Regions from separate parts of the Desulfovibrio faecalis genome, predicted to be linked through region 1. Evidence: predicted binding sites of a transcription regulator. Region 1 holds the regulator's gene; the other holds the start of a gene.
What was found. Region 1 encodes sigma-54, which starts transcription at its own class of promoters, with help from an activator protein. Its sites were predicted from a motif close to CTGGCACGGNNNNTGCTT; they were not measured.
Positions count from the first base shown of each region.

Region 2: ACUZ79_RS12550 (DVU0150 family protein) is a predicted target of sigma-54. The motif match lies at 2,043-2,060, and genes of this name have one in related genera.

Region 1 covers NZ_JBRBQR010000001.1:2,356,092-2,363,015, reverse strand. Annotated here, with positions in the region: RNA gene rnpB (RNase P RNA component class A) at 1-61, opposite strand, end outside; gene ACUZ79_RS10385 (zinc ribbon domain-containing protein) at 120-896, opposite strand; gene ACUZ79_RS10380 (Nif3-like dinuclear metal center hexameric protein) at 916-1,707, opposite strand; gene ACUZ79_RS10375 (phosphoribosylformylglycinamidine synthase subunit PurQ) at 2,074-2,883, opposite strand; gene ACUZ79_RS10370 (CTP synthase) at 3,158-4,801, shown strand; gene ACUZ79_RS10365 (hypothetical protein) at 4,829-5,020, shown strand; gene rpoN (RNA polymerase factor sigma-54) at 5,097-6,521, shown strand; gene hpf (ribosome hibernation-promoting factor, HPF/YfiA family) at 6,558-6,924, shown strand, end outside.
Region 2 covers NZ_JBRBQR010000001.1:2,829,307-2,836,230, forward strand. Annotated here, with positions in the region: gene ACUZ79_RS12540 (DUF4881 domain-containing protein) at 1-533, opposite strand, end outside; gene ACUZ79_RS12545 (sulfite exporter TauE/SafE family protein) at 547-1,611, opposite strand; gene ACUZ79_RS12550 (DVU0150 family protein) at 1,629-1,934, opposite strand; gene ACUZ79_RS12555 (sigma 54-interacting transcriptional regulator) at 2,187-4,898, shown strand; gene ACUZ79_RS12560 (PEP/pyruvate-binding domain-containing protein) at 4,977-6,924, shown strand, end outside.

The sequences.
Region 1 (6,924 bases):
TGTGGAGCCCGGACTTTCCTCCCCGGGCCTTGCGGCCCGCAGCGACGGTCTGTCCGACTCCCACTTGTTGATCTTGTTTCCGGCGCGGTTTGCGGTACAGGCCGCGCCGGAAGTGATTCTTAGTCGGTAAGGGGCACCGGCTTCTGAGCGCACTGCGGGGCGTCTTCAATAGAGAAGTGCTCGCACCAGAAAATGAGGCGCTGGCAGTTGGGGCAGCTCAGAATCTGCTGACCGCGCTGCAATTCAATGAAAGACTGCGGCGGCACGGCAATGTGGCAACCGGAGCAGATGCCTTCTTTCACGGCAACAATAACGGGGTGCTCAAGACGCCTGCGGATAAATTCATAGCGCATGAACACGGGCTGGGGAATATTCTTGCTGGCTGAAGCACGCTTTCCGTTCAGGCCTTCAAGGGCGGTGTTGCCCTTTTGCAGCTTTTCTTCAAGGCCGTCGCGCTTTACTTCAAGCTCGGCCTTGATGGCGGTGTAGGTCAGGTCGATTTCGGCCAGCGCGTCGTTCTGGTATTGCAGTTCCTCAAGAAGGGTCATTTTTTCTTCTTCACGGGAACGGTTGACCTTTTCCATGCTGTCCATTTCGCGCATCATGGCGTGGTATTCACGCTGATTGCCCACTGCCATGAGCTTGTTCTTGCTCTTTTTGATGCGCGCGGAGTCGTCATCAATCTCGAGCGAGAGGCGTTTTTGCTGATCCTGAAGGTGCGAAAGCTTGTCCAGAATGTAGTTGCGCTGGGTTTCGATGGCGGCAAAGCGCTGCTCAAGGGAATCAAGCTCGCTCGGGGCGCTGCTCAGGTCCTGCTTGACGGCGTGGATGGCGTCATCGACCTTCTGCAACTCAACAAGCTGCTTGATCTGGTCAAAATATACGGCATTGCTCATGAGAGTCCTCCTGATAAAATCATGACAGGGCAACAGGGCGGAAGGGCGAGGCGGAAGGCACAAAAAACACTTCCGTCTCTGGCAGGCGCTGTTGCAGCAACCGGCTCATGCGCAGCATCATTTCTTCCTCAAGGCTGTGGTGACCCACATCCAGAAGGCAGATTTCAGCGGCAAGCGCCGTGTGGTATTTGACATCACCGGTTATGAAAAGCTGCGCATGGGCAGCTTGCGCCGCGCCGAGCAGCGATGAACCCGAACCCGTGCAGTAGGCCACGCGGGTAATTGTTTGCGGCTCCGGCCCGCTCACTGTGGCTGTGGCAAGGGGGGCGTTGCGTGCAACGATGCCTGCAATCTGCGCCACTGTCATGGCCTTGGGCAGATCGCCCGCAAGGCCGAAGCCCAGAGGCAGATCATTGCCCACTGCCGGGGCCACAGGCTCCAGCACTGCAAGATTGCGCAGCTCAAGCGCACGGGCCAGCCAGCCCGCCGGGCCGTAAGCGTTGACATCCAGCGAGGTATGGGCCGCATACAGCGGCACATCGGCCTGGAACAGCAGGCGCAGCACCTCGTGGTAGTCGTCAAGCCTGTTGGGCAGCACGGCCTTGAGCAGCAGCGGGTGATGGCTGAGCACAAATTGCGCGCCCTTTTCCAGCGCTGCACGCACGGATGCGGGCGTTGGGTCGAGGCAGACGGCAAGCCTGGCAACATCCTGCCTGTGCGCCGCCACCTGTTGGCCCGAAACGTCCCAGCCAGCGGCAGCGGCCAGAGGTGCAATTTCTTCTATCGCCTTAATAATTTCAATAGGTTGCATAGATATCACCCACCATAAAAAAAGGCACTTTCTTGCTGGTGCAGAGAAAGCGCCTCGTTGAATACGGCGTAAAAAAATGTGCAACGTGTTGTGGCAATGTTGTTTCGCACCTTGTCTGACGCGTGCGCGCAGGAAAAACCAAAGGGGGTTCAGCTCTTCGGAATCAGCGAATCTATCGAAGGCCTTGTGCTTTGTCAATAAACATTGCGCAGGAGCTGCTTGCAGCAAGGCCGCGCCGTGTCGCAAAATGTATACGGAAAGGGGAGGCTTCGTAAAGCCTCCCCCAAATAATCATGGCGACAACGTGAGCCGGACTGTGCAGAGCATTATATAATGTCAGTCAGCATCTGGCTCAGCTGAATCTCTCTATTGACCGCGCAGGTAGCGCACGGCATTCACAAAAATGAGCGTACCGGGGGCATCCAGCTCGCCGCGCGTCCAGCCGGGGTGGTTGGTCACGTGGTGGAAAGCCTCGGGGTGGGGCATAAGGCCCAGCACCCGGCCCGTGGGGTCGGTCAGACCCGCAATGGCAAGGGTGGAGCCGTTGGGGTTGAGCGGATATTCCTGTGTGGGCTTGCCCGTAGCAGGGTCGGCGTATTGCAGGGCAATGAGGTTTTCTTCCTCCAGGCGGCGCAGGCAGTCCGCATCGCGGGCAACGAGCTTGCCTTCGCCGTGGCGCACGGGCATGGAGAGCAGGGGCAGGTTTTTGGTGAACACGCAGGGGCTTGCCGCATTGGGCAGCAGATGCACCCAGCGGTCTTCAAAGCGGGCGGAATCGTTGTTGCCCAGTGAAACCTGGCGCTCAAAGCGCTGACCGCCAAGGGCCGGCAGCACTCCCAGTTTGACCAGCAGCTGGAAACCGTTGCAGATGCCCAAAATCAGCTTGCCCTCATCCAAAAACTCGCGCAAGCTCTGCAACAGGGCCGCGCCCGCGTCGTCCTTGAGGTAACGCCAGCGCATGGCCGCAGCCTGGGCCGCGCCGAGATCGTCGCCATCCAGAAACCCGCCGGGGAAAATCAAAAAGTGATAGTCGGCAAGGCGAACCTTGGCCGCCACCAGATCGGAAAAATGCACCACATCGGCCTTGTCGGCACCGGCCAGACGGGCCGTGTGGGCTGTTTCCATGTGCGAATTTGTACCGTAGCCGGTGATGACCAGTGTGTTGACCGTACCCATGCGGGGGAAGCCTCCTTGGCTTTGCAACGCGGATAATTCCGGCCATGCCTTGCGGTGTGCGCCGGACGTGCTTTTGCCTTGGAAACCTTGGCTGACCCGCGCCGGGCATAACAGATGACCGGCGCGCGGGCCGCTTGTGGTGGGCACGCACGCTGAAAAGGGAATAACACATTACTTAGCTTGTTTTACTTAGTCAATGCTAGCCAAAAAATTCAATTTGGGTTAAGACTGTTTGGTTGAACTATTCAACATACCCAAGTACAGGTGGAAGTGCATGAAAACTAAATACATTTTTGTGACGGGCGGCGTTCTGTCGTCGTTAGGCAAGGGCCTCGCGGCTGCGTCTTTGGGCGCGCTGCTGCAAACGCGCGGGCTTACGGTAACCATCCAGAAGCTTGATCCTTACATCAATGTTGACCCCGGCACCATGAACCCGTTCCAGCACGGCGAGGTATTTGTTACCGATGACGGCGCGGAAACGGATCTGGATCTCGGGCACTACGAACGTTACCTTAACGTGCCCATGTCGCGGAAGAACAACACCACTTCCGGCGCTATTTACAACCACGTTATCGCCAAGGAACGTCACGGCGATTACCTGGGCGCCACGGTGCAGGTGATCCCGCACATTACTGATGAAATCAAGAGCGTGGTGCTCTCCCTTTCCGAAGGCGAAGACGCGCCTGATGTCGCCATTATCGAAATAGGCGGCACGGTGGGCGACATTGAAGGCCTGCCCTTTCTTGAGGCCATCCGCCAGTTGCGTTCCGACCTTGGACGCGACAACTGCCTGAACATCCACCTTACGCTTGTGCCTTACCTTCGCAGCGCTGGCGAGCACAAAACCAAGCCCACCCAGCACAGCGTCAAGGAACTGCTCTCCATCGGCATTCAGCCCGACATTATTCTGTGCCGTTGCGAGCAGAGCATCCCCGAAGAACTGCGCCGCAAGATCGCCCTGTTCTGCAATGTGGATCAGGACGCCGTGTTCTCTTCGGTGGACGTGAACAATATTTATGAAGTGCCGCTCAAGTTCTATGAGGAAGGCTTTGACCAGAAGGTAGCCATCATGCTGCGCCTGCCCGCGCGCAATGCCCACCTTGAAGCTTGGGAAAAGCTCGTGAGCGACTGCGCCAACCCCAAGGGCAAGGTCACCATTGCCATTGTGGGCAAGTACGTTGACCTCAAGGAAGCCTACAAGAGCCTGCACGAAGCCCTCATTCACGGCGGCGTTGCCAACCGCGTTGAAGTGGAGCTGCGCTACGTCAATTCCGAGAATGTGGACGAAAGCAACTGTGCGGAATCCTTCAAGGGCTGTCATGGTATTCTTGTGCCCGGCGGCTTTGGATATCGCGGTGTGGAAGGCAAGATTGCCGCCATCCGTTATGCGCGTGAAAACAACATTCCTTTCTTCGGCATCTGCCTTGGCATGCAGTGCGCGGTTATCGAATTTGCCCGCCACGTGGCAAACCTTGATGACGCCAACTCGGAAGAATTCAACCCGCTTTCTGATCACAAGGTCATCTACCTTATGACCGAGTGGTTCGACTTCCGCACCAAGAACGTTGAAAAACGCGACGCGGGCAGCGACAAGGGCGGCACCATGCGCCTTGGCTCCTACCCCTGCAAGGTGCAGCCCGATACCAAGGCCTTTGTGGCCTATAAGAAGGGCATGGTTGATGAACGTCACCGCCATCGTTACGAATTTAACAATGCCTTCAAGGAAATGCTGGGCGAAAAGGGCATGGTTTTCAGCGGCACCGCCCCTGACGATTCGCTTGTGGAAATCATTGAGCTGAAGAACCACCCCTGGTTCCTTGGCTGCCAGTTCCATCCCGAATTCAAGTCCCGGCCCATGAACGCGCATCCGCTGTTCCGCGAATTTATCGGAGCGGCGAAAAAGTTCGCCAAGGTGTAATTTGCGGCTCTAACGCAGCGAGGCTTTTTGATTTTCACCAAGCTTGGGTATCGCAAAATCGCGCAAAAAGGGGAGGGCATTGCCTTCCCCTTTTTTGGTGCGCAGATTATTTTCAATGGCGCAAATGCTGCGCCAAATCTGGATTTTTGGCGCTGGCAGCCCTTGCTGCTGGTTGGCGATACCGCGAACCTGATCTTGCAACTGTTAGCTATTGCATAATTTTTGCAGATGTGGCACAGTACTTGTAAACAGATAAGTCTATAGTCCTATGGCTAGTTAATGCAAAAGAGCACACATGGCACTGGAACTACGGCAGCAACTTAAGCTGTCACAGCAACTGGTAATGACCCCGCAATTGCAGCAGGCAATCAAGCTGTTGCAACTCTCACGCGTGGAACTTCTGGAAACTGTGCAGCAGGAACTGCTTGAAAACCCCTTTCTCGAAGAATCTTCACTTACGGACGATGCCTCCCAGGAGCAGCACGAGGAAAGCCGCGAAGCCCCAAAGGAGGAAGTGTACGACAGGGAACTGGCCAAGGACGCCGACTGGGAAGATTACCTCGGTGAGTTTGCCAGCACCCCCCGCCTATCGCAGTCGCGCGAGTTTGAACTTGCCGAAGAAATTTCGCCTCTTGAAGCCCGATATGCGGCCAAGCCCACCCTTGAGGGGCATCTTTTCTGGCAGTTGCGCCTTTCGTCGCTGACAGAAGAGCAGAAGGCCATTGGCGAGGTCATTATCGGCAACCTCTCCTCCGCCGGGTACCTGCAAGCCAGCATTGAAGAAGTGGCCGAAATGGCCCAGGTCGCGCCCGAGGCCGTGCTGCCCGTGCTTGAGAGGGTGCAGCTTTTTGATCCCATCGGCGTTGCCGCGCGCGATGCGCGCGAATGCCTGATGGTGCAGATCAAGAGCCTCAATTACGCCCGCGACCCAATCCTCGTGGAGCTGGTAGAATCGCACCTCGAAGACCTCGAGGCCAAGCGCTACAAGCCCCTGCTGCGCAAGTTCAAGCTCGATATGGAAGAGCTCAAGGAGTATCTGGATATCATCCAGAGCCTTGACCCATTGCCCGGCGCAAGTTTTGGCGGCGGCGAGCCAACCTACGTAAGCCCCGATGTATTTGTGTACAAGATGGGCGACGAATTTGTGATTTTGCTCAATGATGACGGCCTGCCCCAGTTGCAGCTTTCGGCCATGAGCCAGATGAACATTGGCGGCTCTGAGAAGGAAAAGGACTACTGCGCAGAAAAGATCCGCTCCGCCTCATGGCTTATCAAGAGCCTGTATCAGCGCCAGCGCACGCTTTATAAGGTTATGGAAAGCATTGTGCGCCACCAGCAGCCATTTTTTGAGGACGGCGTGACCAAGCTCGCGCCGCTCATTCTCAAGGATATTGCTGACGACATCAGCATGCACGAATCAACGGTGAGCCGCATTACCACCAACAAGTATGTGGCAACGCCCCACGGCATCTTTGAATTGAAGTTTTTCTTTAACAGCGGCCTTGAACTCGATGACGGAAGCCAGGTAGGCTCAGAAAGCGTCAAGGCTCTGATCAAGAAATTCATCTCTGAGGAAGATACCCGATCCCCCCTCAGCGATGAGCGTATCGGCGAAATGCTCAAGGAGCGTCTCAAGGTCAATATTGCGCGGCGCACGGTGGCAAAATACCGCACGGCGCTTGATATTCCATCTTCGTCAAGGCGCAAGGAGCATTTCTGATTCCCCGTCGAGTGGCTCAATACTTAGGAGGAACTTATGAACATCTCATTTGCTTTCAAGAACTTTGAAGCCTCCGAACATCTGAAGAAGTATGCCCGTCGCCGCATGGAAAAGCTGGGACGGTTTTTTGGCAAGGCCTCTGGCCTTGAAGTTGTCGTTGTGCTGACAGTCGACAAGTTCCGTCATCGCTGCGAAGTGACCGTTACGGGCGAAGGCCTGCACATCAACGCCACGGAGCAGACTTCGGACATGTACGCCGCCATTGACCTTGTGACAGACAAGGTTGAATCGCAGATCAAGCGCCAGGTGGCCCGCGTAAAGGCCCAGCGGCGGCACGCCCGCAATACGGATGTGGACGTGTTTACCTACAACCTCGATGCCGAAGCCGACGTGCAGCAGCCCG
Region 2 (6,924 bases), 470 kb from region 1:
TTGCGGTAGGCAATGCGCATTTCGTCGCCAGCGGTCCATACATAGGCCGGGTAATCCTGAGCTTCAGCAGGAATCTTGAAGGTGATCAAAGACTTCTGGCGTCCAGAGTACACGGTGACGGTCTGCTGATCCTTGTCGATAATGGGGAAGGTCTTGCCCTTGACCTTGGGATGGTCGGAGCCGACGTTCTTTTCCACATCGGTGAACTGCACGGCCAGCTCGCGCACGCTGTTGGTCTTCTGGTCATAGATAAGCACGGTGTTCTTGACCAGATCGATCATCAGGCGGCCACCCACGCTGGGGGTCGGGCCCATGTCTTTGGATTCCACAGGCAGCTTGAAGGTATGCGTGCCGCCGCTGTAGTGCGGGTTAAACTGATCGTGCGTCACGTCCACCACAATGGTGAGGGTTTTGGCTGTGGCATCAAAGGCCACGCAGCGTCCCTGTTCCACGCCTCCGTCGAAGTTGCAGCCGGTGAGCAGTGCAACAGAGAAGGCCATCGCCAGCATAAGCATCAGGTTACGAATCTTCATGGCGGGTCTCCTTCTAGTTGGCCGCGGGCTGGTTCTTCTTGGCGGCAATTTCCGCCTTGGCGCCCTGTACCATCTTGACGGTTATGTAAAGGGAGATAGCCGACACGAAGCCGAGCACGTCGATCGTAGCAGCCGGGCCAAGCAGCCAGCCCCATGCCGGGAATTCAGCTTCAACCAGCTTGCACACAACCGAGATGAGGCAGCCGATAACGGCCAGGCCGAACACGAAGCGGATGCCGTAACCCTTTACATACTTGGTGGCGACAACGCCGATCTGCGCGCCGATGGCCGCGCCGCACAGCATGATGAGAGCGGCAAGCAGTTCCACGCGGCCCTTGTATGCGTACGAAGCCGTGCCGTAGAGACCGGAGATAGCGACTTCAAAGAGGTCCGTACCCACCGCCAGATGGGTGGGGCAGCCGACAAGATACACCAGGGCGGGCATGCGGATAAGACCGCCGCCGATGCCGAGGATACCAGCCAGCCAGCCGGTGAAGAAGCTGACGAAGATGGGCAGCCATGCGGAGCAGGTGATGTTGGCCTGCTTGAAGTGGAACACAGGCGGAATCTTGATGGCGTGCAGGCGGGAGGCCCAGTCAACGCCAGTTGCCGCGTGATCAAGTTCCTTGTTCTGGGCCTTGGCTTCGCGTTCCTTTCTGCGGCGAGCGGCGATATCGTGAAATACAAGCCATGCCAGCAGCACAAGCAGGACAACGTACAACCAGCGCACAACCTTGTCGACGGAACCAAGGCGTTCCAGCCACATGACCATCTGCGCGCCAACTTCCACGCCCACGATGGTACCAACCAGCATGGTCAGGCCCAAGCCGTAGTCAACGTTGCCGAACTTGCCGTGCCGCATGGTGGAGATAAGCGATTTACCCGCCATCTGCGCCACGTCGGTACCAATGGCGAAGGCCATGGGGAAACCAAGAATGTTCAGACCTGGGGTAACCATCCAGGCGCCGCCCATGCCGAAAAAGCCGCCGATAATGCCAACGCCCAAACCAAGAATGACAAGGCCCGGCCAGAAAATGAACACGCCGGAAATGGGCATCAAAATATACAACCATTCCATAACTTGCCTCCTTCCGACTACTTTTCGGACAATTCGCGGTGCTTGAGGTCAATGCCGATGTGCGTCATGACGACATCCGCCAGCCAACCCAGTATGCAACCTGTAACCGGGATAATGGCCATAGTCAGAATGGCAAAAAAGAAGTGGCTTTCATTGTACATTTCAGCCCACCAGTACAGTATGCCGTCAAGCTTGCGCGTATCGGCGACCACCACAACGTTGGCAACCTTGCCGCCGCCAGCAGCCAGGGCCGCGCCGGGCAATGCCGCAACCAGCAGCGCGCAACCTGTAAGCCATGTCCAGAGCCTCTGCATCCTTTTCATAACTTCCTCCACATCAAAATGTGACATCTCCACTTCAACCACTTACCCATGTTGTGATGACTCCCGTCGGGGGCAGGCACCGCCTCGTTGCCTCGAATGTGAAAGTATTAGCAAAGGCTGTGCCATTGCATAATTATTGCCTGAAATTGCGCCTTTTTTTCTATTTTTGCGCGAAAAATCTTGTCACGTGGGGGAATGTTTTTTATACTCAGCTCCAAGATTGCGCTTTTTTGCACAAAACAGGGGAGCACCATGCGCTTACACAGAACACTTCCCCAAGGCAGCTCGCTGGAGTTCACGGCATTCTTTATGAATCGCAGCCTTGCAAGCCGTATGCTGATGCTGGGTTTGCCCCTGCTGGCGCTCGTGCTGCTGATTATTTTTACTGCCACGGGCAGCAGCATCGAGGCCATTCTTGATCGCGCAATTGCGCGCAATGCACAGCTTCAATCACAGGCAATGAGCCTTGCGCTGGAGCAGGCACTGGACGAAACGCGCAATCAGCTTCTTATTCTCGCCGCTGGTTCCATGGATCAAAAAGACATGGCCAACCGGCTCAAATTCCGCGCCAAGGCCGGTGGCTTGCGATACAGGGAACTGGCTTTTGAGGGTCTGGCACCAGACAACCGCTATCTGCTTGTCAACACGGGCGGGGATATCATCAATGTTCCCATGCGGCAGGCACTTGCCAGCCCCACCGGTCCCTTCCACTCCATTGCCTCGGAACACCGTACCGGGCACGTCAGCGTTGCCCAGCCCGTTGAAGTGACCTACTCCATGGTGCCGGTTAAGGGCAGCAACCAGAATATCACCTTGTATGTGCTGCGCTTTTCCACTCCGGTTCATGATGCGGAAGGCACGTTTGTCGGCTACCTGATGCTTTCTCTGGATCTGAGGGAGCTGCGGGATATCCTGTCCACGTACTCCGGCCCCAATGCCCCCATTGCCGCATCAGGCGATGAGGGGCGCGTGCGTACACTTTTTTTTGACCGCGATGGCTGGATGCTCTTTCAGTCCGAAGCTCCGGATGCTGGTCTGGCTCAGCGCAGCCTGGGCACAGATGCAGTACGCGCAGGCTTTCTTGGTGATTTTGGCAGGCCGGGATTTAACACCGCATTCCGGCCTGGCCCTGAGCACATCAATTATTGGAGCATGGTATCCGATGTGCAGGAGGGCAAGTCAGGCCAGCTTCCCCTTTCTGAAAACAGCTCTCTGTGGAGCAGCAGCCAGATGAGGGTGGAGAGGGTCAGTTATGTCCCTGTAACCTTCAGCCCTGCTTCGCAGGAAACAATAATATTGGGCGGTTTGGCGGTATTGGACTCCAGCTTTACCACCACACGCACCGGCGTACAGCTCATGGGCATCTATGTTGGGGCCTTTGTTGGCGGCATGCTGCTTTTGGGTCTGAGCCTTTGGTGGCTGGCGCGGCAGACGGGCAGATCGCTCAACGCCGTAACAGCGGAGCTTGAACGCTGCAACGCCGAAGGGACCGACAAGAATATAGATATGCCCCAACTGCCGCGAGAACTGGAACAACTCAAGGCTGGCATCAACACCCTGCTTGAGCGCTTGCGCTTTGCCGCCGAGGCGCGCCGCCTGCGCGCCGCTGAGGATGATGCCCAGCAGCAGCGCGAGCCAGTGGAAGATCTGCCGCATCCCGAAGACCTGCCAGTCAACAGCCTTATTGGCACATCGCCAGCCATGCTTGCCCTGTGCGACAATGTTCGCAAGGCTTCGCAGGTGATGGCCGATGTGCTGGTTGTGGGCGAAACCGGCACAGGCAAGGAGCTGGTTTCCGAGGCCATCCACAGGCTCAGTGCTCGGGCCGCAGGGCCGTTCATTACCATCAATTGCGGCGCGCTGGACGAAAATCTGCTCATGGATACCCTTTTCGGGCATGTGAAAGGCGCATTCACCGAGGCACGCGCGCCGCGCAAGGGGGCTTTTCTGACGGCGCAGGGCGGTACCCTCATGCTGGACGAAGTGGGCAATGCGGCCCCAAAGGTGCAGCAGGCCCTGCTGCGGGCGCTCTCCACCAGGCGAATCCGGCCGCTTGGCAGCGATGAAGACGTGCCTTTTGACACGCGCATCATTGCCGCGACCAATGCTTCCCTTTTAGATGATTCGCAGAAGGGTTCTTTCCGCGAAGATTTGTACTACCGGCTGGCCGTCATCACCATCAACACGCCGCCGCTGCGGGAGCGCAAGACGGACATTCCCTCGCTGGCGGTCTATTTTCTCTCGGAAGCTCTCAAGGCCAAGGCCAGGCTGAAGGCAGAAGGCGGGGCGCAGCCCGCTGGCGCGCTGACGGGCATGACCGCTGCCATGCCGCAGGTCAGCAAAGGAGCAATGGCCAAACTGATGGACTACGACTGGCCCGGCAATGTGCGCGAATTGAAAAACACCCTCACCCGGGCCCTGACATTCTGCGAAGGTGGCATTTTACTTGCAGAAGATATTCAGCTTGGCGCGACTACCCAACCGCAAAACGACGCCATTCCGGCAGGCCAGAGCGATACTACGACAGCTCCGGCGCAGGAATCGCGCAAGCCGCAGGAGGATCCTTGCGAGCAGGGATTCTGCGCAACACCCCCTGCCGAAGATCCTGCATCGGCAGAAGGTTTGCCCGGCTGGCTGGTTAGCCCTGCGGCCGCAGATATTCCCGTGCAGGCCGCAGTGGGCGACCTTGCCCCTCAGCCGCAAAACGAGGCCTCTGCGCAACTGGATACCCTGCTGCGCGGCAAGGACGCTGCAGACAAGCTCAACCGGCGCGTCATGGAGGTCTGGCCGACCATCGCGGCCTCGGGCAGCATCAGCAGGCAGGAATATCAGGCCCTTGCCGGAAAAAATATTTCCATGCGCACGGCCCAGTACGACCTGCAACTGCTTGTGCAGCTGGGCCTTGTGCGCAAGGACGGACGCGGCCCTGCGCAAAGGTATATTGTGATCGGGCAGGGACGCTAACAAGCGACATTTACGCATCAGGCATTCAGCATCGTCAGTTTCAGGGCATGACGAAAATCTGCGATCAAGGATATCCGTATGGCCTCTCTGCTGAAAAAACTGTTTGGCATTGCCCCCCGTGTTGGCCGCGAGGCGGCCATGGACGCCTTCAACAAACGCTATGCCTCATTCAAGGAGCTGCTCCAGGCCAATGCTGATCTGGCCGGGGTAATGGCGGGGCTGGACGCCACACTGCGCGGCGACAAGCACATGGAAACCAGCGAAGTGCGCAAGCAGGCCCGCCGGGCCATATTCCACTGCGAGCGCATGGCCTCGACCCTGAGCGAAATGTCGGGCCAGTGCGACATCTCCCTGGGCAGCGCCGTACATTCCATTGCCGCACGCATTGAACACGAGCTGGATCAGCACACACGCGGCGACGTGCCGCAGTTTACCCTGCCCCTCTCAGAGGTTGACGCCAGCATGGCTTACAGTGTCGGCGGCAAAAACGCCAACCTTGGCGAACTGCGCAACATGCTTGATATGCCAGTGCCACGCGGATTTTCCATCACTATCCGGGCTTGCAGCTATTTTTTGCTGCGCACACCGGGTTTGTTCAAAAACCTCTTCCGGCTGCTGAAATCCATTGACCCGGAAAAACCCGCGCGGATTGCAGAAATTTCCCAGAGCATTGAGCGGCTTGTGCAGGAGGCCCCCATCCCTACAGAAGTTGAGCAGGCTCTTTTTGCAGAATGGGACGCGGCTTTCGGCAAAAACGCAGATGTGGTTGTGGCCCTGCGCTCAAGCGCCATTGCCGAGGACGGCGTGCAATCCTTCGCCGGTCAGTACCGCAGTATCCTTGGCGTTACCCGCCAGGATCTTTTGTCCGCCTTCAAAAAGGTGGTTGCCAGCCTGTTTTCGCCCCGCGCCCTGACCTATCGCGCCGAGCACGGTTACGATCTGGACGCCACGGGCATGGGGCTGTGCTGTGTTGAAATGGTGCGGGCCAAGGCCGCTGGCGTGGCTTTTTCCCGCCATCCGGTAGACCTGCGCTCCAACGCCACTGTTATCAACGGCCTGTGGGGTCTGGGCGAAATGGTCGTGGACGGATCGGGAACCCCCGACCAGTGGCTTGTTTCCCGCGCCACAAAAAAGATCACCATGGCCACCATTGCCCACAAAACAGTGCGGCTGCGCCTTGTGCGCACCAAGACCGGCCTTGTGGAAAGCTCGCTCGAATCCGTGCCCGATCCCCTGCGCGATGTTCCCTGCCTCAGCGATGATCAGGTGCGCAAACTGGCAGAAATGGTCATGGAACTGGAGCGGCACTACCAGTATCCGCAGGATATGGAATGGGCCGTGGACGAAGACGACCAGATTATTTTGCTGCAAACCCGCCCCATGGGGTTGGACAGCGCCTCCGAGGAACATTCTGCCCCGGCCCTGCGGCACCTGCGCCCCCTGCTTTCAGGCGGCGATATTGCCGCGCGGGGCGTTGGTTGCGGCCCTGTTGTCCATGTGGGCGAAGGGGAAGACATGACACACTTCCCCGAAGGGGCGGTCATGCTGCTTGCCCACTCCTCGCCCAACGCCATGGCGGCCATGCGCCGCGCCTCTGCCATTATTGCCGAAACAGGCAGTCTTACCGGTCACATGGCTTCCATTTGCCGGGAATTTGGCGTGCCTACCATCATGAACCTTCCGGGCGCCAACAGCATCCTGGCCGAAGAGCAGATCATCACTGTTGATGCGCTCACCGGCAGAATTTTTGACGGAGAAGTGCAGGAACTGCTGACCCTGCGGCTGGTGAAACCCCAGACCAGACCCAGCAGCCCGGCCCTGGTGCTATTGCGGCGCATCTCTCCCTATATTCTGCCACTGCATCTGGTGGATCCGCGCGCGGATACCTTCACGCCCCGTCATTGCACATCGCTGCACGACATCATGCGCTATGTGCACGAATTGAGCTATTCCCAGATGTTCCAGATATCCGATAGGGTTACGGATCACTGCGCGGGCGTTGCCAGCAAGCTTGTCTGCACGGTGC